Fulvivirga ulvae: one gene and its partner. The protein of the gene in region 1 binds, or shares a complex with, the protein of each later gene. Links are inferred from orthologs where the notes say so. Each region holds a gene or a part of one and is shown in the gene's direction. Other genes may lie near its edges.

The links.
Region 2: the proteins of LVD17_RS01550 (region 1) and uvrB are in contact, whole or in part, in a crystal structure (PDB 7EGT), measured with the Thermus thermophilus proteins. The link is inferred for Fulvivirga ulvae from one-to-one orthologs. Residues at the interface, in WP_096412145.1 of Thermus thermophilus: His654, Arg656, Phe657, Gln666, Asp668, Glu669, Lys680, Arg681, Leu682, Ser683, Lys685, Tyr686, Ala687; in WP_096411307.1 of Thermus thermophilus: Glu23, Leu25, Arg26, Asp27, Gly28, Glu29, Arg30, Phe31, Arg55, Glu326, Asp327, Phe328, Glu379, Ser382, Gln383, His398, Gly400, Arg401.

What each region holds. Positions count from the first base shown.
Region 1 is NZ_CP089981.1:352,570-368,341, forward strand. Bases 8,752-11,698 are described here. They hold LVD17_RS01550 (ATP-dependent helicase), read left to right. Parts: upstream 8,752-9,070; coding sequence 9,071-11,326; downstream 11,327-11,698. Other genes in these bases: LVD17_RS01545 (DUF3109 family protein), read right to left, coding at 8,752-8,840; LVD17_RS01555 (DUF4290 domain-containing protein), read left to right, coding at 11,347-11,698. In the rest of the region: 16S rRNA (adenine(1518)-N(6)/adenine(1519)-N(6))-dimethyltransferase RsmA, read right to left, coding at 1-484; 4-hydroxythreonine-4-phosphate dehydrogenase PdxA, read left to right, coding at 577-1,605; LVD17_RS01500 (TerB family tellurite resistance protein), read left to right, coding at 1,682-2,110; LVD17_RS01505 (YceD family protein), read left to right, coding at 2,191-2,736; rpmF (50S ribosomal protein L32), read left to right, coding at 2,762-2,953; phosphate acyltransferase PlsX, read left to right, coding at 2,964-3,905; LVD17_RS01520 (beta-ketoacyl-ACP synthase III), read left to right, coding at 3,917-4,915; efp (elongation factor P), read left to right, coding at 4,970-5,536; accB (acetyl-CoA carboxylase biotin carboxyl carrier protein), read left to right, coding at 5,561-6,049; accC (acetyl-CoA carboxylase biotin carboxylase subunit), read left to right, coding at 6,123-7,469; LVD17_RS01540 (hypothetical protein), read left to right, coding at 7,616-8,266; more of LVD17_RS01545, read right to left, coding at 8,271-8,751; more of LVD17_RS01555, read left to right, coding at 11,699-11,988; murA (UDP-N-acetylglucosamine 1-carboxyvinyltransferase), read left to right, coding at 11,988-13,298; LVD17_RS01565 (mechanosensitive ion channel family protein), read left to right, coding at 13,360-14,178; LVD17_RS01570 (prephenate dehydratase), read left to right, coding at 14,512-15,339; LVD17_RS01575 (pyridoxal phosphate-dependent aminotransferase), read left to right, coding at 15,349-15,772. UniProt on the Escherichia coli protein: A helicase with DNA-dependent ATPase activity. Unwinds DNA duplexes with 3'-5' polarity. Translocates on single-stranded DNA with 3'-5' polarity. Initiates unwinding more efficiently from a nicked substrate than double-stranded DNA.
Region 2 is NZ_CP089981.1:3,387,036-3,402,844, reverse strand. Bases 4,680-7,663 are described here. They hold uvrB (excinuclease ABC subunit UvrB), read left to right. Parts: upstream 4,680-5,149; coding sequence 5,150-7,177; downstream 7,178-7,663. Other genes in these bases: LVD17_RS14325 (S1C family serine protease), read left to right, coding at 7,256-7,663; LVD17_RS14335 (class I SAM-dependent methyltransferase), read left to right, coding at 4,680-4,991. Also shown: LVD17_RS14360 (phosphosulfolactate synthase), read left to right, coding at 1-428; LVD17_RS14355 (DUF368 domain-containing protein), read left to right, coding at 438-1,379; LVD17_RS14350 (shikimate dehydrogenase family protein), read left to right, coding at 1,381-2,115; LVD17_RS14345 (hypothetical protein), read left to right, coding at 2,406-2,840; LVD17_RS14340 (hypothetical protein), read left to right, coding at 3,109-4,155; more of LVD17_RS14335, read left to right, coding at 4,188-4,679; more of LVD17_RS14325, read left to right, coding at 7,664-8,701; amaB (L-piperidine-6-carboxylate dehydrogenase), read left to right, coding at 8,843-10,390; LVD17_RS14315 (response regulator), read left to right, coding at 10,545-10,961; LVD17_RS14310 (hypothetical protein), read right to left, coding at 11,647-13,095; outer membrane lipoprotein periplasmic chaperone LolA1, read right to left, coding at 13,744-14,385; LVD17_RS14300 (FtsK/SpoIIIE family DNA translocase), read right to left, coding at 14,430-15,809. UniProt on the Escherichia coli protein: The UvrABC repair system catalyzes the recognition and processing of DNA lesions. A damage recognition complex composed of 2 UvrA and 2 UvrB subunits scans DNA for abnormalities.

The sequences.
Region 1 (15,772 bases):
CCATATCATAGTATGCCTGAAGCAATACGCTTAATATCCCATAGTCCTTATTGCCGGGTGGCGATACCAGCCTCTTCGCCACTTCTTTTTGCAACATACAAACCACTTCTATAACCTGATCTTTCTCTTCTAGTATTTTAAAGAATATCTGGGAGGAAATGTTATAAGGAAAATTACCTATAATGGCATACTCACCACCAAGAGCATGGTTAAGGTCCATTTTCAGAAAATCTCCCTCGAGAATTTTATTATTTAAATCCGGGAAGTTCTTTTTCAGATAGGCAATTGATTCTGTATCAATATCAATAAGCACCAGGTTTTCTGCATACTTTTCTTCCAAAAAATGTGTAAGTACACCAGTTCCCGGGCCTATTTCCAATATCTTCCTCTGCTCATTATCGACACTCAGTGCATCAACAATATTCCGTGCTATGTTCTGATCCTTTAAAAAATGTTGCCCCAGATGCTTCTTCGGTTTAACCATGCTTTTTTCAATGATTAGAAAATACTTTAACTTGCGTTCAGAAAAGTAAAACTACCGGCAAATATCCGGGTGGGTAAAGTTATTAAAATATAATGAGCAGTAATTCAAAACAAGAAGATAAACCTGTAATTGGCATTACCATAGGAGACATCAACGGCATAGGCCCAGAAGTAACAATCAAAGCGTTACGGGATAACAGGATACTTAACTTCATTACACCGGTAATTTATGGTTCTTCTAAAACCCTTTCGTATTACCGAAAGGCACTGCGCATGGATGATTTTAATTATAGCCATGTAAAGGAGTCAGGCCAGTTTCATTTCAGAAAAGTAAATGTGGTAAACTGCTGGACGGAAATGGTTGAGATCAATACAGGGGTAGTGACCCCGGAAGCGGGAAAAGCTTCTTTCCAGGCTCTTAAGAAGGCCACTGAAGACCTGAAGTCGGGGTTGATAGATGCCGTAGTCACCGCACCAATCAATAAAAATAATATTCAAAGTGATGATTTTAAATTTGCAGGTCACACGGAATACTTCACACAACATTTTGATGCTAAAGACAGCCTGATGTTTATGACCTCAGACGACCTTAAAATTGGGGTGGTAACAGGCCATATCCCAATAAAAGAGGTTAGCAAAACCCTTTCAAGTGAATTGATTTCGCGCAAGTTGGGCATTATGGAGCACTCGCTAAGGGTAGATTTTGGCATTAAAAAACCGAAAATTGCCGTCTTGGGCCTTAATCCTCATGCCGGCGAAGGAGGCTTACTGGGCAAAGAAGACATAGACGTTATTGAACCCGCCATAAAAGAGTTTAAACAAAAAGGCAAACTGGTTTTTGGTCCGTTTCCTGCCGATGGATTTTTTGGAAAAGGTGATTACAAAAAGTTTGATGGTATACTGGCCATGTACCATGATCAGGGGCTAATACCTTTTAAAACACTGGCTTTTGAAAATGGGGTTAACTATACAGCCGGACTATCCATTATCAGAACATCACCGGACCATGGTACAGCTTATGATATAGCTGGAAAAAATGAAGCCCAGGAAACTTCAATGCGCCAGGCCATCTATCTTGCCAGAGATATATACAAAAACAGAAAAGAACAATTAACAGAATAATATCTTTACTTGTTGCCTAAAAGTGGACATTTAACTAGCCTCACTTTATAACTATCTGAGGCCAACCTATGTTTATTTGTCGAAAACAATTAACTTTCAGAGAATTATAAGAACGCTGATGGATATCGTCACACGGAAACAGCTAAATATACTCATTCAACTCGCAGAGGCTGATAAACATTTTTCGGTTTTAGAGCGCGACCGTATTTATGAAATTGCAGCCAAGCGGAACTTCCCCATAGAAGGAGTTAAAGAGTTGATCCAGAACCCTGAACCAATAGGATCTTTTGGGGCTTTATCGAATGACCAGAAGTTTGATTACCTTTATAGTTGTATTGATCTCATGCTCATTGATGAGAAAATTTTTGATAGCGAGTTGATCTTTTGCATTGACATCGCCATCAAGCTGGGTTTTAAAAAGGACGTTGTTACGTTTCTCAAAGATGAGATCCACAGCTATCCAATGGCAACATTGAAACAAATAGTTTTTGAGAGGTACACATAATTTAATACACAAAAACGTTTACACTTCTTTTTTAATTATTAGAATTATCTTCTTAACTTTGCGACCTTAATTTAGTGGGAATGGCTGTGCACGAGTTAGATAAGTTTAATATTGATATATATAAGCTTCCCAATGGAACTCATAATTACCAATTTGAAGTTGGTAATTCGTTTTTTGAAGCTTATGAAAATAGTATTGTAGAAAAAGGTAAGGGTACTGTTGATCTCGAGTTAGAAAAAACGGACACCTTTATCAGGTTAAATTTCCGGATTAACGCTACAGTAGAGTTGGAGTGTGACCGTAGTCTTGACGTATTTGACTACCCTGTAAACTCCGAAAATACCCTGCTGCTGAAATTTGGAGATGATGAGGAAGAGATAAATGACGAGATCAGTATTATTCCTCGTGATAAACAGCGTATAAATCTGGCGCAATATATTTACGAATTCATTGGATTATCAATTCCAATGAAAAAGTTACATCCGAGATTCAGCGATGAAACTGAAGATGATGAACTTGTGTATTCATCTGACAGTTCCGAGGCTGACTCCACTGATAATAACGATCAGGGCGATGATGATGATAATATTGATCCCAGATGGCAGAAACTTAAAAAATTGAAGTAAGAATTAAATTTAAATATTTGTTAAAATGGCTCATCCTAAAAGAAAGATATCAAAAACGAGAAGAGACAAGAGAAGGACACATTATAAAGCAGAGGCTAAACAACTTGCTATATGTCCTACAACTGGAGAGTTTCACCTACCCCACAGAGCCTTCTGGCATGAAGGCAAACTTTACTATAAAGGTAAAGTTGTAATGGAGAAGGAAGTATTAGCTTAAGTTTTAGCTTGTGAAAATTGCATTAGATGCAATGGGTGGTGATTTTGCTCCCGACTGTACAGTCAAGGGAGCAGAATTGGCCTCACAAGAGATCCCGGACGATATAAAAATCGTACTGGTAGGTAACGAAGATATTATTCAATCCAAGCTGCGTGAGCACAACATCAACAATCCAAGTATTGAGGTGTTTCATGCCGACGATGTGATTGAAATGGGTGAGCACCCAACCAAAGCCCTCTCACAAAAGCCTAAGGCAAGCATACCTGTAGGGTATGGGTTGCTAAAATCAGGAGCTGTTAAGGCTTTTTGCAGCGCAGGAAACACCGGAGCCATGCACGTCGGCGCCATGTTTACCATAAAAGCTATTGAAGGCATAATCAGGCCCGGAATAGCAGGCTTTATCCCGAAAGAATCAGGAGATTTTGGTGTTATTATGGATGTTGGAGCAAACGCCGACTGTAAACCGGATGTATTATATCAATTCGGCGAAATGGGGTCGTTGTATGCCAAACATGTATTTAACATGCAAAAGCCAAAAGTGGGCCTGATGAATCTGGGTGAAGAAGAGCAAAAAGGAACCCTGCTAACACAGGCTGCCTATCAATTATTCAAAATCAGCAACAGGATAAATTTCGTAGGAAACATAGAAGGTCGTGACCTCTTTAATGATAAAGCCGACGTTATTGTATGTGATGGTTTTACAGGAAATGTAATACTCAAAATGGCAGAGTCTTTCTTTGATTTGTTACAAAAGCGGAACATTAAGGATGACTATTTTGATAGGTTTAATTATGAAGCCATTGGTGGCAGTCCGATCTTAGGTATTAATGGCAATGTTGTGATAGGCCACGGAGTGTCCAGCCCTGAAGCCATAAAGAATATGATTTTGCTTTCTGTAAAGATGGCTGAGTCCAATATTCATTTAAAAATTAAAGAGCACTTAGGAGAATAAACGAAAAAATTATGGCCAACATAAGAGCCGCTATAACGGGAGTTCAGGGTTATGTACCTGATTATGTACTTACCAATAAGGAACTCGAAACTATGGTGGATACCAGTGACGAATGGATAACCTCCAGAACTGGTATAAAAGAAAGAAGAATTCTGAAAGGTGAAGGCCAGGGAACATCGGTAATGGCCGCTGCGGCAGCTAAGGGCCTTCTGGAAAAAACCGGCACTAATCCTGAAGATATTGATCTGATCATCTGCGCAACGGTAACACCCGACATGGTCTTCCCGGCTACAGCCAATGTAATCTCAGCAGAAATCGGAGCCGTTAATGCATTCAGTTATGACATCGGAGCAGCATGCTCCGGATTTCTTTATGCACTTACTACGGGCAGCCAGTTCATAGAAACAGGAAAATATAAAAAAGTGTTGGTAATAGGGGCAGATAAAATGTCATCTATTATTGACTACACCGACAGAACGACCTGCATCATCTTTGGTGATGGTGCCGGAGCAGTACTACTGGAGCCTACCACCGAAGATGTGGGCCTGATAGACGCTATTCACAAAGCAGATGGAAAAGGTGCTGAATTCTTAAATATGAAAGCAGGGGGTAGCAGGTACCCGGCTACAGTTGAAACAGTTACCGCAAAAGAGCATTATGCACGTCAGGACGGGGCCACTGTATTTAAATTTGCAGTAACCAACATGGCAGACTATGCAGCCAAGATCATGGAAAGAAATAACCTGACTGCTGAAAAAGTAGACTGGCTTGTCGCTCACCAGGCAAATAAGAGGATCATTGATGCCACTGCCCAAAGGATGGGACTTACCGAGGATAAGGTAATGATGAATATAGAGAGGTATGGCAATACAACATCCGGTACTATTCCATTGTTATTATGGGATTATGAGTCCCAGTTAAAAAAAGGAGATAATCTTGTGATGGCCGCTTTTGGAGGTGGATTTACCTGGGGAGCCATTTATCTCAAATGGGCATACGATCCCAAGTAATCTTTTATTGTTATTCTTAAGTTCATTTGTAAATTAGTTTAAAATTATTCTGACATGGCAACAACGGCCGACTTTAAAAACGGTTTATGCTTAGAGTATAACAATGGGCTCTATACCATTGTAGAGTTTCAGCACGTTAAACCCGGCAAAGGACCAGCCTTTGTAAGAACAAAATTAAAAAGCCTGACCACCGGTAAGGTTGTTGAGAATACGTTCTCAGCCGGACATAAGATCACTACAGCAAGAATTGAAAGAAGGCCTCACCAGTTTCTATACAAAGATGATCTTGGCTACCATTTTATGGATAGCAGTACTTTTGAACAGGCTGTAGTAGACGAAGATCTTATCGAAAACACCGGTCTGATCAAAGACGGACAGGAAGTTGATATACTATACCACGCTGAAGCAGAGAAAATTATAGGGCTTGAATTGCCTGCCTTTGTAGAGCTGGTAATTACTTATACGGAACCCGGTATTAAAGGCGATACGGCAACAAATGCCACAAAGCCGGCTACTCTGGAAACCGGAGCAGAAATTCAGGTGCCTTTATTTATTAATGAAGGTGATAAAATAAAAATTGATACAAGAACCAACTCTTACTCAGAAAGAGTAAAGGAATAAACTAACCGAAGAAAATTTCTCCATATGAAGACAAAAGAAATCAGAGACCTTATCGACTTCATATCCCAAACGGGACTTAATGAGGTAAACATAGAAACCGAAGAGTTGAAGCTATCAGTAAAAAGAGAAGCTGACGTTCAGACACGTTTTGTAGAAGCCAGTGCCCCGGCAGTAGCTCCTCAAACCGTGGCTGCCGCCCCTGTACAACAGCAGGTAGCAGCTACTCCGGCAACAAGTGGTGGTGAAGCCCCTAAAGCAGAAAGCACCTCAAGCTATGTTGAAGTGAAATCCCCTATGATAGGAACCTTCTACAGGTCTCCAAACCCTGACTCTCCTCCTTTTGTTGCAGTAGGCGACAAAGTTGAAAAAGGACAGCCTGTGTGTATCATTGAAGCTATGAAGCTATTTAATGAAATAGAAACTGAAGTATCAGGAACTATTGTAAAAGTAATGGTTGACAATGCTTCACCAGTAGAATACGACCAGGTATTATTCCTTGTTGATCCGTCCTGATAATTTACGATTCTAAGAGAGAATCCTTAATGGACAGCTTTATTAATTAATCGTAAGTCTAAACTAGATTATTGTGTTTAAAAAAATATTAATAGCCAACAGAGGAGAGATCGCGCTAAGAATAATCAGGACATGCCGTGAGATGAATATTAGAACCGTGGCAGTCTACTCTCTTGCCGACAAAGACAGCCTTCATGTTCGATTTGCAGATGAAGCCGTTTGTATCGGAAAAGCGCCAAGTAGTGAATCATACTTGAACATTCCTAACCTGATCGCCGCAGCAGAAATCACTAATGCTGATGCCATCCATCCAGGATACGGATTTCTTGCAGAAAATGCGGAATTCAGTGCTGTTTGCCAGGAATATGGCATCAAATTTATTGGTGCATCTCCAGACATGATCAATAAAATGGGTGACAAGGCCACCGCCAAGGCTACAATGAAAAAAGCAGGTGTGCCGACTATTCCCGGCTCCGAAGGACTTTTAAAAAGTGTGGAGGAGGGAATGAAGATTGCTGAAAAGATCAAATACCCTATCATACTTAAAGCAACTGCCGGTGGTGGTGGTCGTGGTATGCGTATTGTGAAGGATGAGTCAGGTTTTAAGAAAGCATGGGATGATGCCAGGCAAGAATCTGCTGCTGCCTTCGGAAATAACGGACTTTATCTTGAAAAATTCGTTGAAGAACCTCGACACATTGAAATTCAGGTAGTAGGAGATAAAAATGGAAGGGTTTGTCACTTGTCGGAACGCGACTGCTCTATTCAAAGAAGGCATCAAAAACTTGTTGAAGAAACACCATCTCCTATCGTAGGTCAAAAGTTACGGGAAAAAATGGGAGCGGCTGCCATTAAAGGAGCTGAAGCCATTAAATATGAAGGGGCTGGTACAGTAGAGTTTCTTGTTGATAAACATGGCGACTTCTATTTCATGGAAATGAATACAAGGATACAGGTAGAGCATCCGATAACCGAAGAAGTAACTGATTTCGATCTGATCAAAGAGCAGATAAAAGTAGCTGCAGGTGTTGAAATCTCAGGAAAGAATTACTTCCCTAATCTGTACGCGATGGAATGCAGGATCAACGCAGAAGATCCGGCAAATGGGTTTCGTCCCTCTCCGGGTAAGATCACAAACCTGCACATGCCTGGTGGCCATGGTGTACGAGTGGATAGCCACGTGTATGCCGGCTATACCATTCCGCCTAACTACGATTCCATGATTGCCAAACTTATTGTAAGCGGCCAGTCAAGGGAAGAAGTAATCACAAGGATGAAGCGTGCACTGTCAGAGTTTGTAATTGAAGGAATAAAGACGACCATTCCTTTCCATTTAAAACTAATGGATGACAAGCAGTTCCAGGATGGCAACTTTACTACAAAGTTCCTCGAAACTTTTGACTTCACCGACCTGAAATAAAAGTATAACTACCAGATTAAAAGCTACTCGATTGAATTTGAGTAGCTTTTTTTATTGCCGCTATTTATCTTTTCCCCCTAAATACTGTTAATTAAGTAGCTTTTTTATCCGATTCGAATTACTTTGATACCTGAAACTGATCCCGTATGAAATACTTACTTCTTACTTCATTAATGCTCAGCATGTTATGGTGCAATGCCCAGGACTCCACGCGTATGTGGCTGCATTTCGGAACAAGTATAAACTCATATAATGGAGATCTCGAAGGGAAAAAGAAGTATACTTCATCCTTTCATCTCGGGCTTCAGCTTAACAAAAAGAAAAGACTCAACGGCAATATTAATATTGGTGCAGGTACACTTAATGGAGAAGATCGGGATTTTACATTTGACTCAAATCAGACGCCTCTCCCCTCTCCTAATAAGTTTTTTAAAACCAGCTTTTTCTATATCAACTATGACCTGCATTACAATATCATAAAGAAGAAAAATTTCATTGCTTATATAAGCCAGGGTATTGGAATGATCCGTTTCTCTCCAAAGGATGATGAAGGTAATGATCTTGCCGATTTGCCGCAGACACGCGCCGAGCAGGAAACATACAGACAGGAATCACTAATGCTTCCCACCAGTATAGGAGCTATATATGTACTCCCTAATCAATACGGCGTGTCATTACAGGCAGGCTACTACAACACCATAACCGATTATCTGGATAACATTAGTAATTTAGGCAATAGCAGCAACAATGATAATATAGTGGCCTTCAGGTTTGCCTTTTTCATTCCTCTCCAATAAGAAACTATAGACTTTCAGCTTCTATAAGCTGTACCAGATCATTATACCATTGCTCGCCATACTTGCGTATCAGGGCATCTTTTAAAAATTTGTAAACGGGAACCTGAAGCTCCTCTCCCAAACTACATGCAGGGCTGCAAATACTCCATCGGTCATAGTTGAGAGCCTCAAACTGATCATATTTAGTAGATCGTATAGGGTATAAATGACAACTTATAGGTTTTTTAAAGCTTATTTTACCATCCAGATAAGCCTGCTCAATCCCACATTTCAAAATGCCCCTGTCATCATAGATAGCATAGGCACATTCTTTCCCTTCAATAGTAGGCGTTGAATATTCGTCATCTTCGTCTAACACATACTTCCCCTGTTCTTCTATGGCTTTCTTCCCCTCTTCAGACAAATATGGTTCAACATGTTCATACACTTCTACTAACTTTATGAGCTCATCATTCTCGAGAGGTGCGCCCAGATCACCTTCCACACAACACGCCCCTTTACATTTCTCCAGATTGCAAACAAAGAACTTCTCTTTGATATCATCCGACAGTAACACATTTCCCAATTCAATCATGCTGCAAAGATAAAATATAATACCATTAAACTGCACCAACATATTTCATCAATAAAAAGATCATCAAAGCCTTATGAATATCTGATATAAATTTCAAGGTTTCCGAATCCCCGAGAAATTTCGTGTGAGATACAGGAATTTTTAATTGATTAGAAGGCGTTTAATTGTTTGGTTATTAATTTTATTTCTGACCTTTGCGGATTACATTGTGTGTCGATTAAAGTTCGAGAATGGATTATCTTAAAAGCCTTAATGAGCCGCAGTACGAGGGGGTGGTAAATACAGACGGTCCTACCATGATCATTGCAGGTGCCGGCTCAGGAAAAACAAGAGTACTTACATTTCGTATTGCCTATCTGATGGAAAAAAAAGGGGTTGACCCCTTTAATATACTGGCATTGACCTTTACGAATAAAGCTGCCAAAGAAATGCGTAACCGAATAGAAAAGGTAGTAGGTACTGAAGCAAGAAATCTTTGGATGGGTACTTTCCACTCCGTTTTTGCCCGGATCTTAAGAGCAGAGGCCGATAAACTCGGCTACCCCAGCAATTTCACTATCTATGATGCTGATGACTCCAAGCAGTTGATCAAAACAATTGTCAAAGAGCTAAACCTTGACGACAAAATCTATAAACCTAACGTCGTTTTTAACAGGATATCAGGTGCCAAGAACAGACTTATATCATGGAAAGAATATTTAAGAAACCCGGTATATAAGGCAGATGATGAAAGTAACATGAAACCTGAGCTTGGAAGGATATATAAAATATACTCAGAGAGATGTTTTAAAGCCGGAGCCATGGACTTTGATGATCTGTTATTTAACACCAATGTGCTCTTCAAAGATCATTTGGATGTATTAAATAAGTACCAGCAACGCTTCCATTATGTGATGGTAGATGAGTTTCAGGATACCAACGTATCCCAATATCTTATAACAAAAAAATTATCAGCCGTAAGGCAAAACATTTGCGTTGTCGGTGATGACGCACAAAGCATTTATGCATTCCGGGGTGCAGACATCCAAAATATTCTGAATTTTGAAAAGGATTATTCCGACTTGCGGATTATTAAGCTGGAACAGAATTACAGATCTACCAAGACCATTGTAAATGCGGCCAATTCAATCATTGGCAAAAACAGGGCCCAGCTCAAAAAAAATGTATGGACGGATAACGATGACGGTACTTTAATAGAACTGCTTAAAGCTACCTCTGATAACGAAGAAGGAAAGCTGGTTGCATCCTCTATATTCGAAGAAAAAATGCAGAATCAATTAAAAAACAGTGATTTTGCCATTCTTTACCGCACCAACAGTCAGTCCAGGGCTATGGAAGAAGCCCTTAGACGCATGAATATCAAATACAAAATTGTTGGCGGGCTCTCCTTCTATCAGCGAAAAGAAATAAAGGACCTGATGGCCTACCTTCGGTTTGCAATCAACCATAACGATGAGCAATCCTTAAGGAGAATCATCAATTATCCCAAACGAGGCATCGGTGACAGCAGTGTGGATAAAATAATCGTAGCCGCCAATGACCATGACATGAGCCTTTGGGATGTATTAAACAACATCAGCTCATTTCTTCCCGGTAGAGCAGCAAATGCTGTTATTGATTTTGTTGCACTTATAAAGAGGTTTAAGTACGATATTGAAAGCAAAGATGCTTATGAAGCAGCCTCACTTATAGCCAAGGGTTCGGGTATACTCAAAGAACTGTATGCAGATAAGACTGTTGAGGGCCTGAGCCGTTATGAAAACGTGCAGGAATTACTCAATGCAGTAAAGGAGTATGTGGATGATCCCGAAAAGGAAGACAAGTCTTTAGGGGCTTTCCTCCAGGAGATTGCTCTCATCACCGGCGTGGACAATGACAAAGACGATGATGATGAAAAGGTAACTCTTATGACCATACACATGGCAAAAGGACTGGAGTTTAAGAACGTTTACATTGTCGGGCTTGAGGAAGACCTCTTCCCTTCCCAAATGATGCTCAGTAGCCGCGCGGACCTGGAAGAAGAGCGCCGTCTGTTCTATGTAGCCATTACTCGTGCGGAAAGAAAGCTTTTTATGTCATATGCTTTGTCCAGATATCGTTTCGGGCGCTTAAAGAACTGTGAACCTAGCCGTTTCATTGATGAAATCGATCCGGAATTTATTAAAGTAAGTAAAAAATACAGTAAGAATGAGCCTGTAGTGGACACTAACAATTACACCAAAAGTTTTGTTAGTGGTATGAGAAAGACCACGACCTCTCAACCCGTTGTAAAAAGAACCAACTATAAACCGTCAGCAGATTTTGAACCCAGCGACACTTCAGGTTTACAGGCAGGGATGAAGGTAGAACATCCTAAATTTGGATATGGTATGGTCATGGAAATGGATGAAAGCGGAGCAAACCGAAAGGCCAAAGTTAATTTTGATGACTTTGGAGAAAAGACTTTATTACTTAGTTTTGCTAAATTAAAGATACACTCTAATTAGGAGTATAAACCACCCTTTATATGGAATATAACACTAGTCAACCTCCTTTGATCTTAAGAGAATACGGAAGGAATGTTCAGAAACTTGTTGAATACATAAAAACTATTCAGGATAAAGACAAAAGAACTGAGAGTGCCGAGACTCTTATTGAGTTGATGAAACAGGTGACCCCAACAGTGAAAGAAACACCGGAAACAAGCCAAAAGCTGTGGGATGACCTTTACATCATGTCAAACTTTGATCTGGACTTGGATGCCCCCTATCCCATGCCTGAAAAGGAAGTGCTGAACAAAAAGCCTAAAAGACTGGATTACTCCAAGCATGACGTAAAATTTAAACACTACGGCAAAAACATCGAGTTGCTAATAAAAGAAGCCATTAAAAAGGAAGATCCTGTTGAACGCGAAGATGCCATTATATATATAGGCAAACTCATGAAAAGTTTCTACAGCAGCTGGAACAAAGAGGTTATTGATGATTCGGTAATCTTGGAAAACATCAAAACTATTTCAAAAGGAGAACTAACCATTGACCTTGATAAGGTTAAGGAGGACAACCTGTTTGAAAAACTTTACTCCAACAAACGACGAAGCGCCAGACCTGCTTCCGGCAAATCAAGCGATAGAAAAAGTAGCAACCGAAATAGAAGAAAAAGAAATTAATGAGTTCTTTTAAGATCCAGGGAGGAAAAAAACTAAAGGGGGATATTATTCCGCAAGGCGCTAAGAATGAGGCTTTGCAGATCATAGCAGCAACACTACTTACCCCAGAACCTGTAACAATACACAGGATACCTGACATCAGGGATGTTAATAAACTCATCGAACTTATAGGCGACCTCGGAGCTACTGTTGAAAAGCTTGACTCGGAATCGTACAGGTTTACGGCAAAGGAAATAGATGTAGCCTACCTGGAATCAGATGAGTTTAAAACGAAAGCAGCATCGCTCAGAGGTTCAATTATGATCCTTGGCCCACTGTTGGCCCGTTACGGGGCCGCAAAGATACCTCGCCCAGGGGGTGACAAGATAGGCAGGCGAAGGCTCGACACACACTTCCTTGGGTTTGAAAAGCTGGGGGCAAAATTCAACTACTCTTCAAAGGAAAGCTTCTACAAAATTGATGCTTCAAACCTTCAGGGTTGCTACATTCATCTCGATGAAGCTTCGGTTACAGGTACCGCCAACATACTTATGGCATCTGTACTTGCCAAAGGGAAAACAACTATCTATAATGCTGCCTGTGAACCTTATATTCAACAGCTTAGCAAAATGCTGGTCAGAATGGGTGCCAATATCAACGGTATCGGGTCAAACCTGCTTACGATCGAAGGTGTTGAATCACTGGGAGGCACTGTCCATACCCTGCTGCCAGATATGATCGAAGTGGGTAGTTTCATAGGACTGGCTGCTATGACCCAATCTGAGATCACAGTGAAGAGTGCAGGCGTTGAGCATCTTGGCCTAATTCCTGATGTATTCAGGCGGTTGGGAATAAAGCTTGAAATAAAGGGTGATGATATTTTCATTCCGGAGCAAAAAAACTACCAGATCGACACATTTATTGACGGCTCAATACTTACCGTAGCTGATGCTCCATGGCCGGGTTTTACACCGGATTTGCTAAGTATAGTACTGGTAACAGCCATACAAGCCAAAGGAACTGTACTTATACATCAAAAAATGTTTGAAAGCCGGTTATTCTTTGTAGACAAACTGATCGACATGGGAGCACAAATTATCCTTTGTGACCCTCACCGGGCTACCGTCATCGGCCTTGATAGAAAACAACAGCTTAAAGGTATAAAAATGTCTTCTCCTGATATCAGAGCGGGTGTTTCATTGCTCATAGCGGCTCTTTCGGCTGATGGAGAAAGTGTAATATCCAACGTTGAGCAGATTGATCGTGGCTATCAGAATATTGATGAAAGACTAAACCGTTTGGGAGCAGATATTCAGAGGCTTGAACAATAGAAAAGTAAGTTTGTTAATAAAAAAGTAACTAACTTATTAACTAAATCAACCCGATCAAATAATGGAATATATTGAACAGCTTAAACTGTTTCTGGCCACTCAAGGTACGGAAATAGGATTGGCAATTATTAAAGGAGTCCTGGTACTTGTAATTGGTCTGCAGGTGGTCAGATTTCTTTCCAGAGGATTTAACAAGTTTCTGGAAAAAAGAGATACCGATGCCTCGCTCACCCCATTCCTCAGAAGTTTATTTCACAACCTTTTACTGGTACTCCTTATACTGAGTGTACTGGCCACACTCGGCATACAGATGACATCATTTGTAGCTATCATTGGTGCTGCAGGTCTTGCTGTTGGACTGGCTCTTCAAGGCACCCTTCAAAATTTTGCTGGTGGAGTTATCATTCTCACTATCAAACCTTTCAAAGTAGGCGACTACATCGAAGGTGGTGGCCATTCAGGTACCATTAAAGAGATACAGATTTTCAACACAATTCTGGCAACCCCTGACAACGTACAGATCGTAATCCCGAATGGGAAGCTTTCAAATGACTCCATCAAAAACTACTCTGCCAATGATAACAGAAGAGTGGACCTTGTATTTGGCATAGGCTATGGTGATGACATTAAAAAGGCCAAGGAGATACTTGAAAACATGGTTAAAAATGACGAGCGCGTGTTAAGTGAGCCCGAACCCACAGTAACCGTAGCAAGTCTGGGTGACAGTTCGGTAAACTTCAATGTACGCCCCTGGGTAAACAGAGCTGATTACTGGTCTCTATATTGGGATTTTCAGGAACGCGTAAAGCTTGAATTTGATAAAAATGGCATCTCCATTCCTTTCCCTCAAAGAGATGTGCATATTTATAATGAAAAATGAACCTAAAAGCTCAAGAAATCAAAAAGGCCTCTGAATCTAAACCGGAGGCCTTTTTTATATCATAAATTCTGCTTATTTCAAACGGTTGCAGAAAAAATTTAATCTATTTTTTAAAATATCACTTGCATTTAAGAAAAGAATCTAACTACATTTGTTTTAACAAGAGCAAAAAATGAACAATACGTTTACCATATACTTTAGCTATTTCTTTTTCTATCTGCAGAAGAAGGGCTGGAGATATATGTAAACTCTTAATGACATATAACATCTAAAAGCCCTTCTTAACCGAAGGGCTTTTTTTTTGCCCGATTTAAAAAAACAATAAAACAGAAAATGAAAATAGCAATTCAAGGCATAAGAGGAGCATTCCACGAAGCAGCGGCCAAAAAACATTTCGGCGACCACATTGAGATCGTAGAATGCAGCACATTTAAAAAGCTGTGCGAAACTCTCAAGGTTGGCGATGCGGACAGTGCCCTGATGGCTATTGAAAACACCATTGCCGGCAGCATCCTGGGCAACTACGCTTTAATCCATGAATACAGGTTTCATGTGCTTGGAGAGGTATACCTTAATATTAAAATGAACCTGATGACTATTCCGGGAGTTGCGCTTTCAGATATTAAGGTGGTAGAGTCGCACCCCATTGCACTTCAGCAGTGCCAGGAGTACATTCACCAAAACCTGAATGCCACTTGCAAAGAATCTAATGATACAGCAGAAAGTGCCCGGGACCTTGCCCTTGCCGGAGATTCAACTAAAGCTGTAATCGCATCAAAAATTTGTGCCGGACTTTACGGACTGGAGATAAAAGAAGAAGGCATTGAAACCCATAAGCAGAATTTTACCCGATTCCTTGTATTGGGACGGGAAAATGACAAAAGCCTTGACAACAATAAAGCTTCTCTCCGCCTTCAACTGGGGCATGAGGTGGGCAGCCTGGCCAGTGTGCTGGTTGCCTTCAAGGACAATGATGTGAACCTGACAAAGATCCAGAGCATCCCTATAGTGGGCATGCCTTATGAATATTATTTTCATATCGATGTAGAGTGGGCCGACTATGCAAGATATCAAAGTGCGCTTACAGAGGTCAGTGCAAAAACACATTCGCTGAGCCTGCTTGGAGAGTATAAAAAATCAACATTTGAATTAAATCAATAACTAATAATCATGATCATCAGCAAAGCAGAAAGACTAAACAGCGTGAAGGAATACTACTTTTCCTCTAAGCTACGTCAGATCAAGGAGCTTAACGATAAGGGCATGGATATCCTCAATATGGCTATCGGCAGTCCTGACATGGCTCCTCATCAAACCGTAGTGGAAACACTCACGCAGGGTGCAATCAATAATGGAATCCATGGTTATCAAAGCTACAAAGGCATTGATACTCTGAGAGATGCAATTAGCACTTATTATCAATCTGCTTATGGTGTATCACTGGACCCCAAGCATGAAATTTTACCATTAATGGGTTCCAAAGAAGGGATCACCCATATCACACAGGCATTCATCAATCCTGGTGATACTGTATTGATCCCTGATCCCGGCTATCCTACGTACCGCTCAGTTTCAGAGCTTGCCGGTGCAAATA
Region 2 (15,809 bases), 3.0 Mb from region 1 along the record:
ATGATAAAAAGTGTGACCTGATTAACAAATTGTCTGAACAAGTAACCGTTTTATCCGAGGTAGGCTCGAAAGACGAAGAAAAGATCATTCCTCCTTATCAATGGATAAAGTTGATGCAGGCCGAGCTTGATGCCGGGGCATGGAAAGTAATCGGGGAGGCACGTGAAGGTGGTAATGTAGGGCTATTCCGCTCTACCGGAGAAGTCCGATCAGGACTTGTACAGGAAATCTTAACAAAGATTCCATTCGAAAAAATTATTTGGGAAGCTCCCCAAAAAGCACAGCAAGTCTGGTTTATAAAACTCCTTGGTGCAAATGTTAACCTCGGAAATATAGCTCCCAATGAAGTTATTCCATTGGAAACAATACGCTTGGGATTAAGAGGCGATACTTTTAACCATTTTCTTTCGTTAAACGAAAAAAGCTGAGCGTACTAAATGAATAAATTGAAGGAAACCCTGCTCATTTACCTCAAAGGTGTGGGCATGGGTGGCGCCGATGTGGTGCCAGGTGTATCCGGAGGGACCATTGCCTTTATTACCGGCATATACGAAAGGCTACTCGACTCAATAAAGGCATTTGATCTCGAAGCTTTCAGGCTGTTATTTACCCTTCAGATCATTCCATTTTGGAAAAAGATCAATGGAAAATTCCTGTTGCCCCTATTTCTTGGGATCATCACCAGCTTTCTTACACTTGCCAAGCTCATCATTTACCTTCTGGCAAACCACCCTATCCCTCTGTGGTCCTTTTTCTTTGGACTTATTATCATCTCCGCTATACTGGTACTAAGGGCGATCAACCGGTGGACGGTCGGGGTTATTGTAGCCATAATCGCTGGCGTGGCCATTGCGTATTTCATTACAGAGGCTACACCTGCCGAAACACCTGACGAACCTTGGTTCATCTTCATTTCCGGTGCAATAGCCATTTGTGCAATGATACTACCGGGCATTTCAGGATCGTTTATTCTGCTTATACTGGGCAAGTATGAGTATATGATGACGGCGCTGAGCACTCTCGATATTTTCACTGTGGTAATTTTTGCCCTTGGCTGCGTAGTAGGTCTTCTATCATTTGTAAGAGCCATCTCATGGTTGTTAAAAAACTATCATAATCTGGCTATCGGGCTTCTTTCAGGTTTCATGATCGGGAGCCTGAACAAGGTTTGGCCGTGGAAAATACCGGTTAAATTCAGAGTTAACAGCCATGGAGAGCAGGTCGCCTATATTACAAGAAATGTATTTCCGGGAGAATACTATAAGGAACTGGGAGAATATCCCCAGGTATTAGTTGCCATTTTATTTATGGCTCTGGGGGTTTTTATTGTTGTTGCCATCGAGAAAATAGCTAACTACAAGACTAAAACACCGCTATAAAATGAGTTTGTATGGCTTAATCGGCAAGAAACTATCTCACTCATTCTCAAAAAAATACTTTACTGAAAAATTTGAGAATGAAGGTCTCCATACCTGTAAATATGAGCTTTTTGAACTAGACTCCATCGCTGAGCTTAGTAAACTGGTACACAGTAAAGCCGACATTGTAGGGCTAAATGTTACTATTCCTTATAAAGAAGTAGTCATACCCATGCTTGATGAAGTTCATGAAAAAGCCCGTGAAATAGGGGCTGTCAATGTCATTAAAGTCAGAGATGGTAAATTAATAGGGTTTAACTCCGATTACTTCGGCTTTAAAGAGTCACTTGTTAACTGGGTTGGAGCGTCAAAGCTTCATGCACTGGTACTCGGCACAGGAGGGGCTTCAAAGGCGGTAATTGCAGCTTTAAAAGACCTGGCTATTCCTTATCAGGTAGTATCACGTAAAGCAACAAGACAAACCCTTAGCTACTCTTCTCTAAAAGAAACCCCTCAAGTACTAAACAGCCATCGGCTTATTATAAACACCACTCCTTTGGGAATGCTCCCTCAGATTGACTCCGCTCCCGACCTTGACTATTCTCTGATTTCAAATAATCATTACCTCTATGACCTCGTTTATAATCCGGAAGTCACCCGTTTCCTTAAGATGGGACAGGAACATGGAGCAATGATCAAAAATGGCATTGAAATGCTCCATTTGCAGGCTGAAATGTCATGGAAAATCTGGAATTAAACGCCATTTTCCTGTAAGTTTTTCTTCAAAAAAGAAAGATATTATAGCTACTCCTTTGAGTTACAGTGCAAAATTACTTCACTCTCCACCAACATCCCATCTTTCATTAATTGAATTAAATATCTATTATACAATGGTTTACAATTCATTGCCTTCCTATTAAAAACGTTTTTTTTATAGGATCATGGATATAAAGTTACGAAGTAATGTATAGAGCCAAACCTCATAGAGAAATGGGCATTTAGGTACTATCTTTAAAGAATTTATCGAAGCTAAATACTATTAAAGTAATGAAAGAACTACTTAAATTAACTAAAAGCGGATCTAAAGTGCCGTATTTGACTTTTTCACTCGCCGATAATAACACCTTGATGTTTAACTGGAATGGCTTTTTAGATGTGGAGAATATCATTAAGGCTCATGAAGAATCTCTCGAATTGATCAAAAAACATAATGTCTCACACCTGATTGAAGATGTCAGAAAATTCTCTGGTCCATTTTCAAAAGCCAACGATTGGTTTATTAAAACATATGCACCTGCAATCATCAAAATGGGAGTGACAAAAACTGCCGTAATATTAAACGAAAACGTATTCACTCAACTGTCTGTAAACGACCTGAAGGAAAACCCTGAATTTAAAAAAATGGGACTTTTATATAAGGTCTTTAACTCAGAGCATGATGCCAATGAGTGGTTACACCAGGGCACAAAACAATCCGTCTGATACCAAAGCTTCCCCGTTCTCTCTGTGATATTTGCGCGTTTCAACGTGTTTTACAGAGAGAACTTATATTTCCTCGAAAAAACTTACATAATCTATCTATCTGGTTTTATGATATTTATCATAAACTATATCCCATAAACTCCCTCTAATAAGCTACCAGGATTATTAAGAATTTTATAAGTGATAAATTATTACCTATGTAGTTGAACCTTAATTATTTCATTTCAGTTGTACCGCTATTCTTATAAATTTCATACTAAAAAAAGATATGATAGGTGCAAATGTAAACGGAATAAAAGTCGAAGACCTTTTTCAGTGCTACGACAAGTACAATTTTTTATATCAGGAGAAAAAAGAGAAAATGCGGTATCTCTATCCCATGATAAAGGCCAACTGGAGCATGGCACTAGATATGCCATGGGAGTACTTTTTGTTGCTTACATACAACCGTCCTGAAAAAGACCTGTTTGCTTCAGTATCAGCATGGAGAAGCACATCTCGCAGCTATCTCATTCAGCATATGGTTTCTAATCAACCTGAAAATACACGTTTGATTCTACTTCATTTTCTGGAGCTTCTCAAGGAAGATATTATGGTAAATAATGCAATTCAGGTTTACTACCAACCTAAGACCCGATTTGCCAATAACATGTTTTCATATCTGGAAGCTGAGGCAGGATCATTGCACAGCCATCTGCACACATTTAGTTTCCTAAGTTATCCACTCAAACCCATTCAATTAACAAATTCTTCAATTCATATTGAAGAGTTAAATGTAGATAACAAGGCCGATATACTACATTTTGTAAATTCAGAACGCGGTAAGTTTTACTCCTGGGTACAAGACCTGGACACGGATGACTTCAACCTTTCAAATCTTGACGAGCATTATAAAAAATACGGCCTGTCAAGAAGCCGAAAAGTCCTGGCGTTTAAAGATAACAAAAACAACATACTCGGTGTTACTTTGATTAATAAAGCTTCGGCCGGCTTAAATTTCAGCCTTTTAGAAAACTCAACCGAAATAATCCTTGACTCAAAACAGCCGGAATGGACGCTAAATGAAGTGTTGAATTCTATGCTCTACCACTTAAGTAATGAATATTTGAGGGCAGACATTAACCAAATTCCTTTGCTGATAGACCCTGAGTATGAAGAACTCGTCATTGCTTATGGCGGGTCCACCATGAGAACATATAACTTCTTTACCTGTGATAATACTGTTCTGGACAAGTGGTGCCTTTACCTTGTCAATGAACTAGAAGCGGTTCATCAACACTTATTAATGAAAAATGAACAATCAAAGGTTTCTTAAAACGGAACCATTACCCCATAAATCAATTATAAATGAATACACCTAACGTAAAACAAGTAAAATACTTTATGGACGACCCTCGTGAAGCTGGCCGTTTGGATGCCAAAGTGAACACGGATGAATTCATCGAAGATTTTATATTACCATATTTAAAAACGGATACCAAAGCACGAATAGCAGATATAGGCTGCGGTGCTGGCGCCATTGCTTCTTCTATAGCCAAAAAATTTAAAAATGCATCTGTTAAAGGCATTGACCTAAGCGAAGAACGACTGGCAAATGCCCGAAAAAAATGCGAGCACATTCACAATGCCGATTTCTCCATGGGAAGTATTTATGAACTTCCCCTGCAAGATAATTCTACTGACTTTCTTTACACCAGATTTTTACTTGAGTACCTCAAGGAGCCTGTTGAAGGCATAAAGGAAATGTATCGTGCATGCAAAAAAAATGGGCTGGTAATGCTACAGGATCTTGATGGTCAACTGCTTTTCCACTATCCGGAAACTATTGAAAACCTGGACAAGGTATTAGACGGATTATCAAAAACAGGTTTTGATCCTATGATAGGAAGAAAGCTTCTCCATTACGGGCTTTTGGCTGGTTTTGAACTGGAGCACATTGACATCCGCCCGTACCATTTCATTGTGGGTAAAATCGATGAGAAGAATGACTACCTCTGGGACTTAAAAATGGAAATTGCGCTGCCAAAATTTGAAGAGATATTGGGCAGCAAACAGCTTGCGCAAAAATTTAAAGATGATTTTATGCAATTCCTGCGAGACCCACAGACCATGATGTACTCAAACCTGTGCACTATTTATTTAAGGAAATAATCAATTAAAACACTATATAGAACGCCCTTGCCTGCTGGGTAAGGGCGTATTTTTACCTTTCGTCTAAAGAAGATCCTGGCTGCTGTCTTTTTCCTTCAAACCCTTACCCTTTTCTATCCGTTAATCTCTAGATTTGAATAGGATCACAGGAACTCATTATGAAATTCAAGATAAGCAGTGAATATACTCCAACCGGCGATCAGCCAAAAGCAATTGATGAACTGACAGCAGGACTTGAATCAGGCGAACAATTCCAGACACTTCTGGGAGCAACCGGCACTGGTAAAACCTTCACCATGGCCAATGTAATAGCCAACGTAAACAGGCCTACCCTCGTGCTATGTCATAACAAAACGCTGGCTGCCCAGTTATACGGTGAGTTCAAAAGGTTTTTTCCTGAAAATGCAGTAGAGTATTTTATCTCATACTACGACTACTACCAGCCCGAGGCATTTATTCCTTCTTCTAACCTTTATATAGAAAAAGACCTTTCTATTAATGAAGAAATTGAAAAACTGCGACTGAGTACGACCTCCTCCCTGCTTACCGGCCGGCGTGATATTATCGTAGTGGCTTCAGTATCTTGTATCTATGGTATTGGTAATCCTGAAGAATTTGGCAGGAATGTAATAAAACTAAAAGTGGGTGAAACCATAGCCAGAAATAAACTGCTCTTTGCCCTTGTCGATATCCTGTACAGCAGAACGGAAGCAGAATTTAAAAGAGGTAATTTCCGTGTAAAGGGAGATACCGTAGATATATTTGTTGCATATGGTGATTTTGCTTACCGTATTATTTTCTGGGGCGATGAAATCGAGTCAATACAAATGATTGATCCAGAATCGGGAAAAACTATTTCTGAAGAAACAATCATTTCTATTTTTCCTGCCAATTTGTTCGTTACCGGTAAGGATCTCCTCCACGCTGCCATACATGAAATTCAGGATGACCTTGTAGCACAGGTAAATCACTTCGAAACAGAACTCCGGCACCTTGAGGCCAAGCGGGTTAAGGAGCGCACTGAATTTGACATTGAAATGATGCGTGAGCTGGGCTATTGCTCTGGTATCGAGAACTATTCGCGTTACTTTGACCGCAGAAAGCCCGGCGCCAGACCGTTCTGTCTGCTCGATTATTTCCCGGACGATTATTTAATGATCATTGATGAGAGCCATGTAACTGTACCTCAGGTACGGGCCATGTGGGGTGGAGATCGCTCAAGGAAAGTAAACCTTGTTGATTTTGGCTTTCGCCTGCCCGCCGCACTCGATAACAGGCCGCTCACATTTAATGAGTTTGAGTCCATGCTTAACCAGGTGGTATATGTTAGTGCCACTCCTTCGGAATACGAACTTAGGAAATCAGAAGGGGTAGTTGTTGAGCAGATCATCAGGCCCACGGGGCTTCTCGACCCTATCATAGAAGTAAGGCCAAGCCTTAATCAGATAGATGACCTGCTGGAAGAAATTGATGAAAGAATAAAAAGGGAAGAACGTGTGCTGGTAACCACACTTACCAAACGTATGGCAGAAGAACTCACGAAGTTTCTGGAGCGCGCGGGTGTTAAGTGCCGTTACATTCATAGTGAGGTGGATACCCTCGACAGGGTTGAGATCCTGAGAGAGCTGCGACTGGGCGTGTTTGATGTACTCGTTGGAGTAAATCTCCTCAGAGAGGGTCTTGACTTACCTGAGGTATCCCTCGTGGCGATTCTGGATGCGGATAAAGAAGGTTTCTTACGTAATCAACGTTCGCTGATACAAACTATAGGCCGCGCTGCACGAAATGTGAACGGAATGGTGATCATGTACGCCGACAGCATCACAGTGTCCATGAGGACCTCAATAGATGAAACCAACAGAAGACGAAGCATACAGATGGCTTATAATGAGAAACACAACATTACTCCTACTACCATATTGCGTTCTAAAGAGTCAATCCTTCAGCAAACTGGCGTTGCAGATAAAAAGAAAGGTGGCAAGAAGTACTATACAGGTGAAGAAGCTCCGTCAGTGGCGGCTGATCCGGTTGTGGCTTACATGGGCAAAGATGAACTGGAGAAGCTTATCAACAAAACACAAAAGGCCATGGAAAAAGCTGCCAAGGAGCTAAACTTCATGGAAGCTGCAAAGTTACGCGACGAAATGACTGAACTGAAAAAGTTACAGGAAGAAAGACAACAGTAACATGTACAATTTCCTTACATTATTAAACTGAAAGCCGCGAATTATCGTTATTACAAAAACATTTTTAGCAACAGGCATATGAGTAAGCGGCAGTTCTTTTTCGGTATTTTTCTTTCATCAGTCTTTGGAGCACTTATTTCCAGTGCCATTATTTTCACTTACTTATCGGGCAACAATACATCTTTTCAATCCTATAAATCCATATCAGAACGCCAGCAGCAGGTATCTAATGCCAGCCTTATTTCGGACACCTCCATAATTGTTCCCAAAGGACTCAACTTCATACATGCCGCCAACAAAGTAGTGCCGGGCGTGGTACATATCAGGGCACTATATGCCACCGGCCAATATAGCATCAACCCTCTGGAAGGAGTTTTCAGAGGCCCCGCTCAGTCATCCGGTTCCGGGGTTATAATTTCAGATGACGGATACCTGGCTACTAATAATCATGTAATCGAAAACGCCAGTCAAATAGAAGTGGTGCTTAATGATAACCGTACATACCCTGCCAAAATAATTGGCACGGACCCTACCACCGATCTGGCTTTGCTTAAAATAAATGAAACAGATCTTAACTATGTAAAATATGGTGATTCTGACAAAATCCTGCCGGGAGAATGGGTATTAGCCATTGGCAACCCTTTTGACCTCAACTCCACAGTTACTGCCGGCATAGTCAGTGCAAAGGCTAGAAATATTGGTATTCTCAGAGATAAAAATAATCTTCAGATTGAATCATTTATACAAACCGATGCTGCCGTAAACCCTGGGAACAGTGGAGGTGCTTTGGTCAATCTCAATGGTGAACTGATCGGCATTAATACAGCAATTGCCACTCCTACCGGCAGCTATTCAGGTTACTCTTTTGCAGTGCCGGTAAGCCTGGTGCGAAAGGTAATGGACGACCTGCTGGAATACGGAAAAGTACAAAGAGGGTTGTTGGGCATTAGAATTGGAGATATGAATGCCTCCATTGCAGATGCGGAAGGTATCAATGTAGTGAGTGGCGTATTTATAAGCTATGTCAACAAAAACAGCTCTGCTGAAGATGCAGGCTTACAGCCCGGAGACGTTATCACGGCAATAAATGAATCGGAGGTTTCCAATGTTTCCGAACTTCAGGAGCTGGTAGCCCGCAACCGGCCCGGAGACGAAATACAGGTGACTTACATACGAGGTGGTATCAAAAGCAAAGTAGCTGCCATACTCAAAAACACCGAAGGAAGCACTGAACTGGTAGCAGACCGCTATGAACATGAACTCGAAGGGGCCATATTGGAAAATCTTAGTATTGAAGAGTTGAGCGAATATGATATTGAGGGTGGCGTAAGGCTAAAATCCATAAAAAAAGGGAAATGGAAAGAAGCCGGTTTTGCAGAAGGCTTTATCGTCACCAAAATTGACAAAATGGTGGTGAGTGATATCAGAGACCTCAACCAAATCATGGAAAACAAGAGCGGTGGTATCCTTGTAGAAGGCATCTATCCTGACGGAGAAAAGGGTGTATTTGGTGTTGACTGGTAATATCATTTCCATTATACGCCCACTGTCGTAAACAAAGGCATAACCTCAAATTATATTTCTCAATCGATTGTTTTTTCACAAAGGAGCGCCTATCCTTTCCCACATTTCTTTAGCTTTGCACTTTAAATAAAAAATCAAATCATGAATAACGATAACTTTGGTATAAGTGAAGCGCTAAAGGCGTTAGGAATTCAAACGGAAAATTCAGGTTCTTCAACTGGTACGAAGTGGTTGGGTTCGAAAGGTGAGCTTATTGAATCTTATTCCCCTGTAGATGGAAAACTGATAGGCAAAGTAAGTACTACTACAGAAGAGCAATACGAAGAAATAGTAAAAACAGCCGAAAATGCATTCAAATCATGGAGGCTGATACCTGCCCCAAAAAGAGGTGAAGTGGTGAGGCAGATCGGCGAAGAGCTCCGTAAGTATAAGGAAGCCCTGGGTAAACTGGTATCTTATGAAATGGGAAAATCATATCAGGAAGGTCTTGGTGAAGTTCAGGAGATGATCGATATCTGTGATTTCGCCGTAGGTTTATCGCGTCAGCTTCATGGTTTAACCATGCACTCGGAGAGGCCAAGCCACCGTATGTATGAGCAGTATCACCCACTGGGCATTGTAGGTATTATCTCTGCCTTCAATTTCCCTGTAGCTGTATGGTCATGGAACACCATGCTGGCATGGGTTTGCGGCGATGTATGTATATGGAAGCCCTCAGAAAAAACCCCGTTGTGCAGCATTGCCTGCCAGAACATTATAACCAAAGTATTTGAAGCCAATAATGTACCGGAGGGCGTGTCATGCGTTGTCAACGGAGATTACAAAATTGGCCAGCTTATGTCTAATGATAAAAGGATACCTCTGGTATCTGCTACAGGTTCAATAAGAATGGGTAAAAAAGTAGGTGAAGCTGTAGGGGCAAGACTAGGCAAGTCACTTCTGGAATTGGGCGGCAATAATGCCATAATAATGACAGAAAATGCAGACCTGGAAATAGCCATCACCGGAGCGTTGTTTGGGGCCGTAGGTACCTGTGGCCAGCGTTGTACCTCTACCAGAAGGCTGATTATCCACGATAGCATTTATGAAGATGTAAAAAACAAGCTCACCAACGCTTATAAGCAACTGAGGATAGGTAATCCGCTTGATGAGAAGAACCATGTAGGGCCACTCATAGATAAAGATGCCGTCAGGATGTATGAACAGGCTTTGGAGGCAGTAAAAGCTCAGGGTGGCAGTATCGTACTGGAAGGTGGCGTACTCAGCGGAGAAGGGTATGAATCGGGTTGTTATGTAAAACCGGTTATAGCCGAAGCTTCAAATGACCTGCAAATAGTCCAGGAAGAAACCTTCGCTCCTATTCTGTATCTCATGAAATACAGCACCATTGATGAAGCCATTGATATGCAAAATGGGGTTGTTCAGGGACTTTCATCAGCCATCATGACCACCAATATGAGAGAAGCCGAAAGGTTCCTTTCTCACCAGGGTTCAGATTGTGGCATAGCCAATGTAAATATTGGTACCTCAGGAGCAGAAATTGGTGGTGCTTTTGGTGGTGAAAAAGAAACCGGAGGCGGACGTGAGTCTGGTTCTGATGCCTGGAAAGTTTACATGAGAAGGCAGACAAATACCATTAATTATAGCACAGAACTCCCTCTTGCTCAGGGAATAAAGTTCGATTTTTAATATTCAACACTGCTCACCCCATGCACAAAATATGGGGTGGGCATGCTTACTCCCAACGCTATCACGCTGCCTTGGTGGCCTCTTTAAGTGTTAGAAATAATTTTGTAATTACTCGCTTATAGTTTATATTTAGCTTAGATAATCGTTAAAACATATGTCAGACAACCAAAAGAAATATATTTCTGTAATGTTAATCGATGATAATGAGATAGATAACCTCATTAATCAGAAAATGATTGAAGCAGCAGATATATCAAAGTACATTTATACACACACCGGTGCTAAAAGTGCTATAGAATTTCTTAAGAATATTGAGAAGGTTGAAGAGATATCTGACAAAGTTTTACCTGATGTTATTTTCCTCGATATCGATATGCCGTTGATGGATGGCTTCCAGTTTCTCGATGAATTTGAGAAGCTTTCGGAAAGCACCCGAAACAAGTGCAAGATCGTGATGCTTACCTCCTCAATCAACCCTCAGGATGTGAATAAATCAAAAAAGTATAGCTACGTTAAGCAATACATTAACAAACCACTTTCTCAGGAGAACCTGGAAAAACTCAGTATTTAAAAAATACTTTGCTTTACAATCTGTAGTCCGTTGCCCTACATAAGAGTCAATGGACTTTTTAATCCTCACCAAAGGAAAAACGGCAGCAGAGATCATCTTTGAATATTGAATTGAGCAAGCTTAATTCTTACAAATGGACGTCAGCGATATGGATCACGCGCAAACCTATGGAGTAAATGGATTGGGAAGTACAATAAGTAATGTGAAGCTTGCCACTGAAAATCAGTAAACCGCGTTTATTGTTATAGTATATAAGTTTGCCAACTGCTTTTGCCGATTGCTATTAACAACTGCCTGTCAGTAAAGAGGTGAAAATTTGGGATCTCCCCAGAAATTCCGCTTGATCCAGCGATATGGCGGCATAAAAGCTTAGTAGTTTCGCCAACCTAACAACCCTCACTGGTAACGTTCCTTTATGTCACCTAAAAGAACTACAATCGTGGCTCACTAAACTTCCCAAAATTTGGTAAAGCTTATCTGTTCAGTGTCACCGACGGAAGACAATGTGTCAAAACAGAGATAATATCCCTTTCAGACCATACTGCCTTGGTTTTATTCAATCTCATCTAAAAGAATATTTAACCGATAGCATCTCCTCGTCCATGTAAGGGCATAATTTTCGTGCCCACATCCCCAAGGGCAAAAGACCTGCCTTCCTTATTTGAGCAAAGGGCAGAGGCCTCTGTTACGCTTTAGAAGTCAGGCGTTCAACAAACTCTTCATCGAGTTTTAGCATCAATGTAGGTGAGAAATAGTTGGTTTCCAACTTTTTAATCTTGGCAACCATACCTCTGATCTTCTCCGCTTTGTTCTTTTTAATATCGCTTATAGATACCTTTAAAATTTTAGAAAGCAACAGTATATGCTCACAACTATCTTTGCCAAGTAGCCTTATCTGTCTTTGAATACTGTTGATCAACTGATTAAAGAGATCAAAATCATTGAGAAGGCAATACTGAAGTGCCAGAAGTATCTTGATTTCCAACTGCATATGAGGAAGCTTTTTAAGGCTTACTTCATTCAGCAGGTTATTGATCCACTTACCGGCCTCATCATACTTATTTACATAATAACATGATAGCGCCCGGTACATAGCGTAGGTTACATAAGTAGGTGCGTCGAGCTTGTCTATTTCGAAATCATGAAAAAGACCTTCATTTTCTTCATAAATCTCCCTGGTGGTGTTCATTCTTATATGGCGCTGCATTTTCGTGACCAAAAATTGCGCAGGGTAAGTATACAAGGTATAGCTGGTAAGCAGGTTACTTGCGGCATCGTTAACTTCCTCGTAGTATTTCTCCGCCTTCCTGTATACTTTGTAGTGATTATAATATTCAAGCTTCAAAAACTCAAATACCAGGTTGAGATGGTAGTATATAGAATCCATCTGGTACTGGCCGAAAATCTTCTGAACATTATCAAGAATATCCTCAATAGGCTCCAGGTCATCGTCCATAGTATCCTGATGATCCACAAATAGCCGGTGAAAAATAGCCATACAGCTATAGTATACGTATAAGCGGTGAGACTCATACAATGCACTTACATTATAAGTTTCCCTCAAGAGTAAGGTAAGACCCAGCTTATCCGTATCATCGCCCGACAGCGCATAATACCCGTATTTCTTAAAGTACTCCGCCAGCAAGTCTTCCGCCTTGTCTACAGCCAGCATATAGGCCACATGTCTGTTGTATAACTGAGAATAGTTGAAGTAATCGGGAGAGTTGATGTGCAACTTTTTTAATGACTTATATACAATCGTCAACTCGTTTGATAAATCATAGTCAAGCAGCTCTTTTTCAAGCTTTTTAAGTGTAGCTATAGCAATGGCCTTCTTCTTGGTAAAAATAATCTCATTGATGTTCGCAACCTTCTTCAGAATATCCGTCCGGGGGCTCTCCATCTGCTGGATTAAGTATTCTTCAATCTTTTGGTTAAGCCTTGACCGAAGGGTATAATAAGCATTGGTATTAACATCCAGCTCCTGCATAATCTTGGTATCAGAAAGCTGCCTTTCCCTCATAGCTTTAATAAGATAAGCTGATTTATCCGCATTGCTTTCTAATAGTGAATCATGTATTGCCTGAAAATCCCTGTTGGATAATTGCTTGATAATATTTTTCAGCTTAGCCATATATTCTAGTTACTCCGAAATTTTAAAAATTATGAAAATTGCTTTTAAAAAGTAAAAGGCTATGGTCAAAGTAGCCTCACGATCGGAAAAGATACTAAATATATCCTATAGATTCACACTAAAGCACAAGTTATTTCGCCGCCCGATTTGCATTTAAGGCATGATTACACATGATAATCAGCTAGTTGTGAAATAAATTTATAGAAATTTTAATATTACTAACTTCTTCGATCCAAGGCAGTTTTCATGATTTTAAACTGTTAATCATCCACTTTTACCGCCTGTTAAGCATCTGTTAAAGATAAAAACAAAATCTTTATTACAAAAGGAAGTATGCATGAAGAGTGGTTTGGCCAAACGCGCTTATTCTATCATAGGATATGCGCTGCTACAAGTATGGCAGAATATTAGAAGTAAAAGCAAGTGTAATTATACCACTTCCACAACCCAGTTAGTCTTGGTACTGTCATCATTAATCATGATCCCAATATTCAATTCTAAACGTGTAGTTAAGTATAAAGCACAATATGCGCCATTTCGGTAATAACGACTATCTGAGAGGAATCTTATCAGGCTGAAAAAACACTTTGTAACAAAAGAGCCACATGAAAATGTGGCTCTTTTGTTTTCTTAAGAAATTTCCTACTCTTATCTCAGATCTATAATCTCTACACCAGGGTATTTTGTCGCGTCAAACGTAAATACAGAATCTTTTGGTGATATATTACCATTAAAGTTCTTAATAGTGTATTTGTACTTGTTACCAGACTTATCAAACATGGTCCAGCTTTTAAGGCTATGATCTTTCTTTGTTATAAAGAGCCTGATCTTGAAAAACTGAGCGTCTTTATCGTTAGGGACAAGGTCAATTACCGATACAGCAGTACCATTGTCGGTTTCATCACCCACAAACAAGTATTTATAACCATGTTTATAGGCATCATATATCTTGGAAGGCGAAATCTCATCTTCATCAGGGTTATAAGTATCAATATTTACCTCGTTTACATCAGGAAGGTACGTCCACACCGTTGTGCCGTTGTTTATCACTACCTGATCATCCATTTCAAGTTTGTACATTTCACCCTTCACCGTGATTTTGCCACCAAACTCATCATTGATACCATCAACCTCATTAATGAGAGCTGAGGTTATATCAGCAGTATACGCAGGGATCTTCTTGTATTTGGCGCTCATTGCATCCAAAACTTCTTTTGCCTGTGGGTCGTTCTGTGCGAAAGTTACAAGCCCTCCAAGCAAAAATATCATTAAAAAAGTGATGTTTTTCATTCGATTGTTATTTACTCTATTGAAAATATAGTTTGCAAAGTTAGTTAATTCAGATCATTCAATAATTGTTCCAAACTATATTCGTCAGGAATCAACACTTCTCTTGCCTTGCTTCCTTCAAACGGCCCTACTATACCTGCTGCCTCCAGTTGATCTATAAGCCTGCCGGCACGGTTATAGCCCAATTTCAATTTTCTCTGGATCAGAGATGTACTCCCCTGCTGGTGCATGACAATAAGCCTGGCCGCATCATCGAAAAGTGCATCACGATCTGACAGGTCTACTTCCCCTACCCCGGAGCTATCATCATCTCCTTCAAACTCGGGCAGCATATAGGCTGACTCATAGCCTCTCTGCGCTCCGATATACTCACAAATACTTTCCACCTCATGCGTATCTACAAATGCGCACTGCAAACGAATAATGTCGGAGCCCAATGACAGTAACATGTCTCCCTGTCCGATCAACTGATCTGCCCCACCTGTATCAAGAATAGTTCTGGAATCGATCTTTGATGTTACCCGGAATGATAGCCTTGCTGGAAAATTAGCTTTAATAATACCTGTAATTACATTTACTGAAGGTCTTTGAGTAGCTACTACCAGGTGAATGCCTATGGCCCTTGCCAACTGTGCAAGCCTGGCTATCGGCGTCTCTACCTCCTTGCCTGCTGTCATCATTAAATCTGCGAGCTCATCAATTACGAGAACAATATATGGAAGAAATCGGTGCCCCTTTTCAGGATTCAGTTTTCTGTTAATAAATTTAGCATTGTATTCCTTAAGGTTCCGAGCACCACCCTCTTTAAGAAGATCATAACGGTTATCCATTTCAATACACAAAGAGTTCAATGTGTGCACCACCTTCTTGGTATCGGTGATTATAGCTTCAGCACTATTAGGCAGCATAGCCAGAAAGTGTCTCTCTATTTTATTAAAAAGTGTTAGTTCCACTTTTTTAGGGTCAACAAGCACAAATTTGAGTTGAGACGGATGCTTTTTGTACAGAAGTGAAGTCAGAAGCACGTTGAGCCCGACTGACTTACCTTGCCCGGTAGCTCCGGCCATCAGGAGGTGAGGCATTTTGGCCAGGTCAATCACGTGTACTTCGTTTGAAATGGTCTTACCCAAAGCAACAGGCAGCTCCTTGTCGCTTCGCATAAACTTCTCAGTCGACAGTACTGATTTTATACCAACCATCTCTCTGTTCTTATTTGGCACCTCGATACCTATAGTACCCTTACCCGGAATAGGTGCGATAATCCTGATTCCCAAAGCAGCAAGGCTGAGAGCTATATCATCTTCAAGGTTTTTGATCTTGGAGATTTTCACCCCGGCCTCGGGCACTATTTCATACAGTGTAACGGTAGGGCCTATGGTAGCTTTGATACTGGAGATACCAATCTTAAAATTGACCAGTGTCTC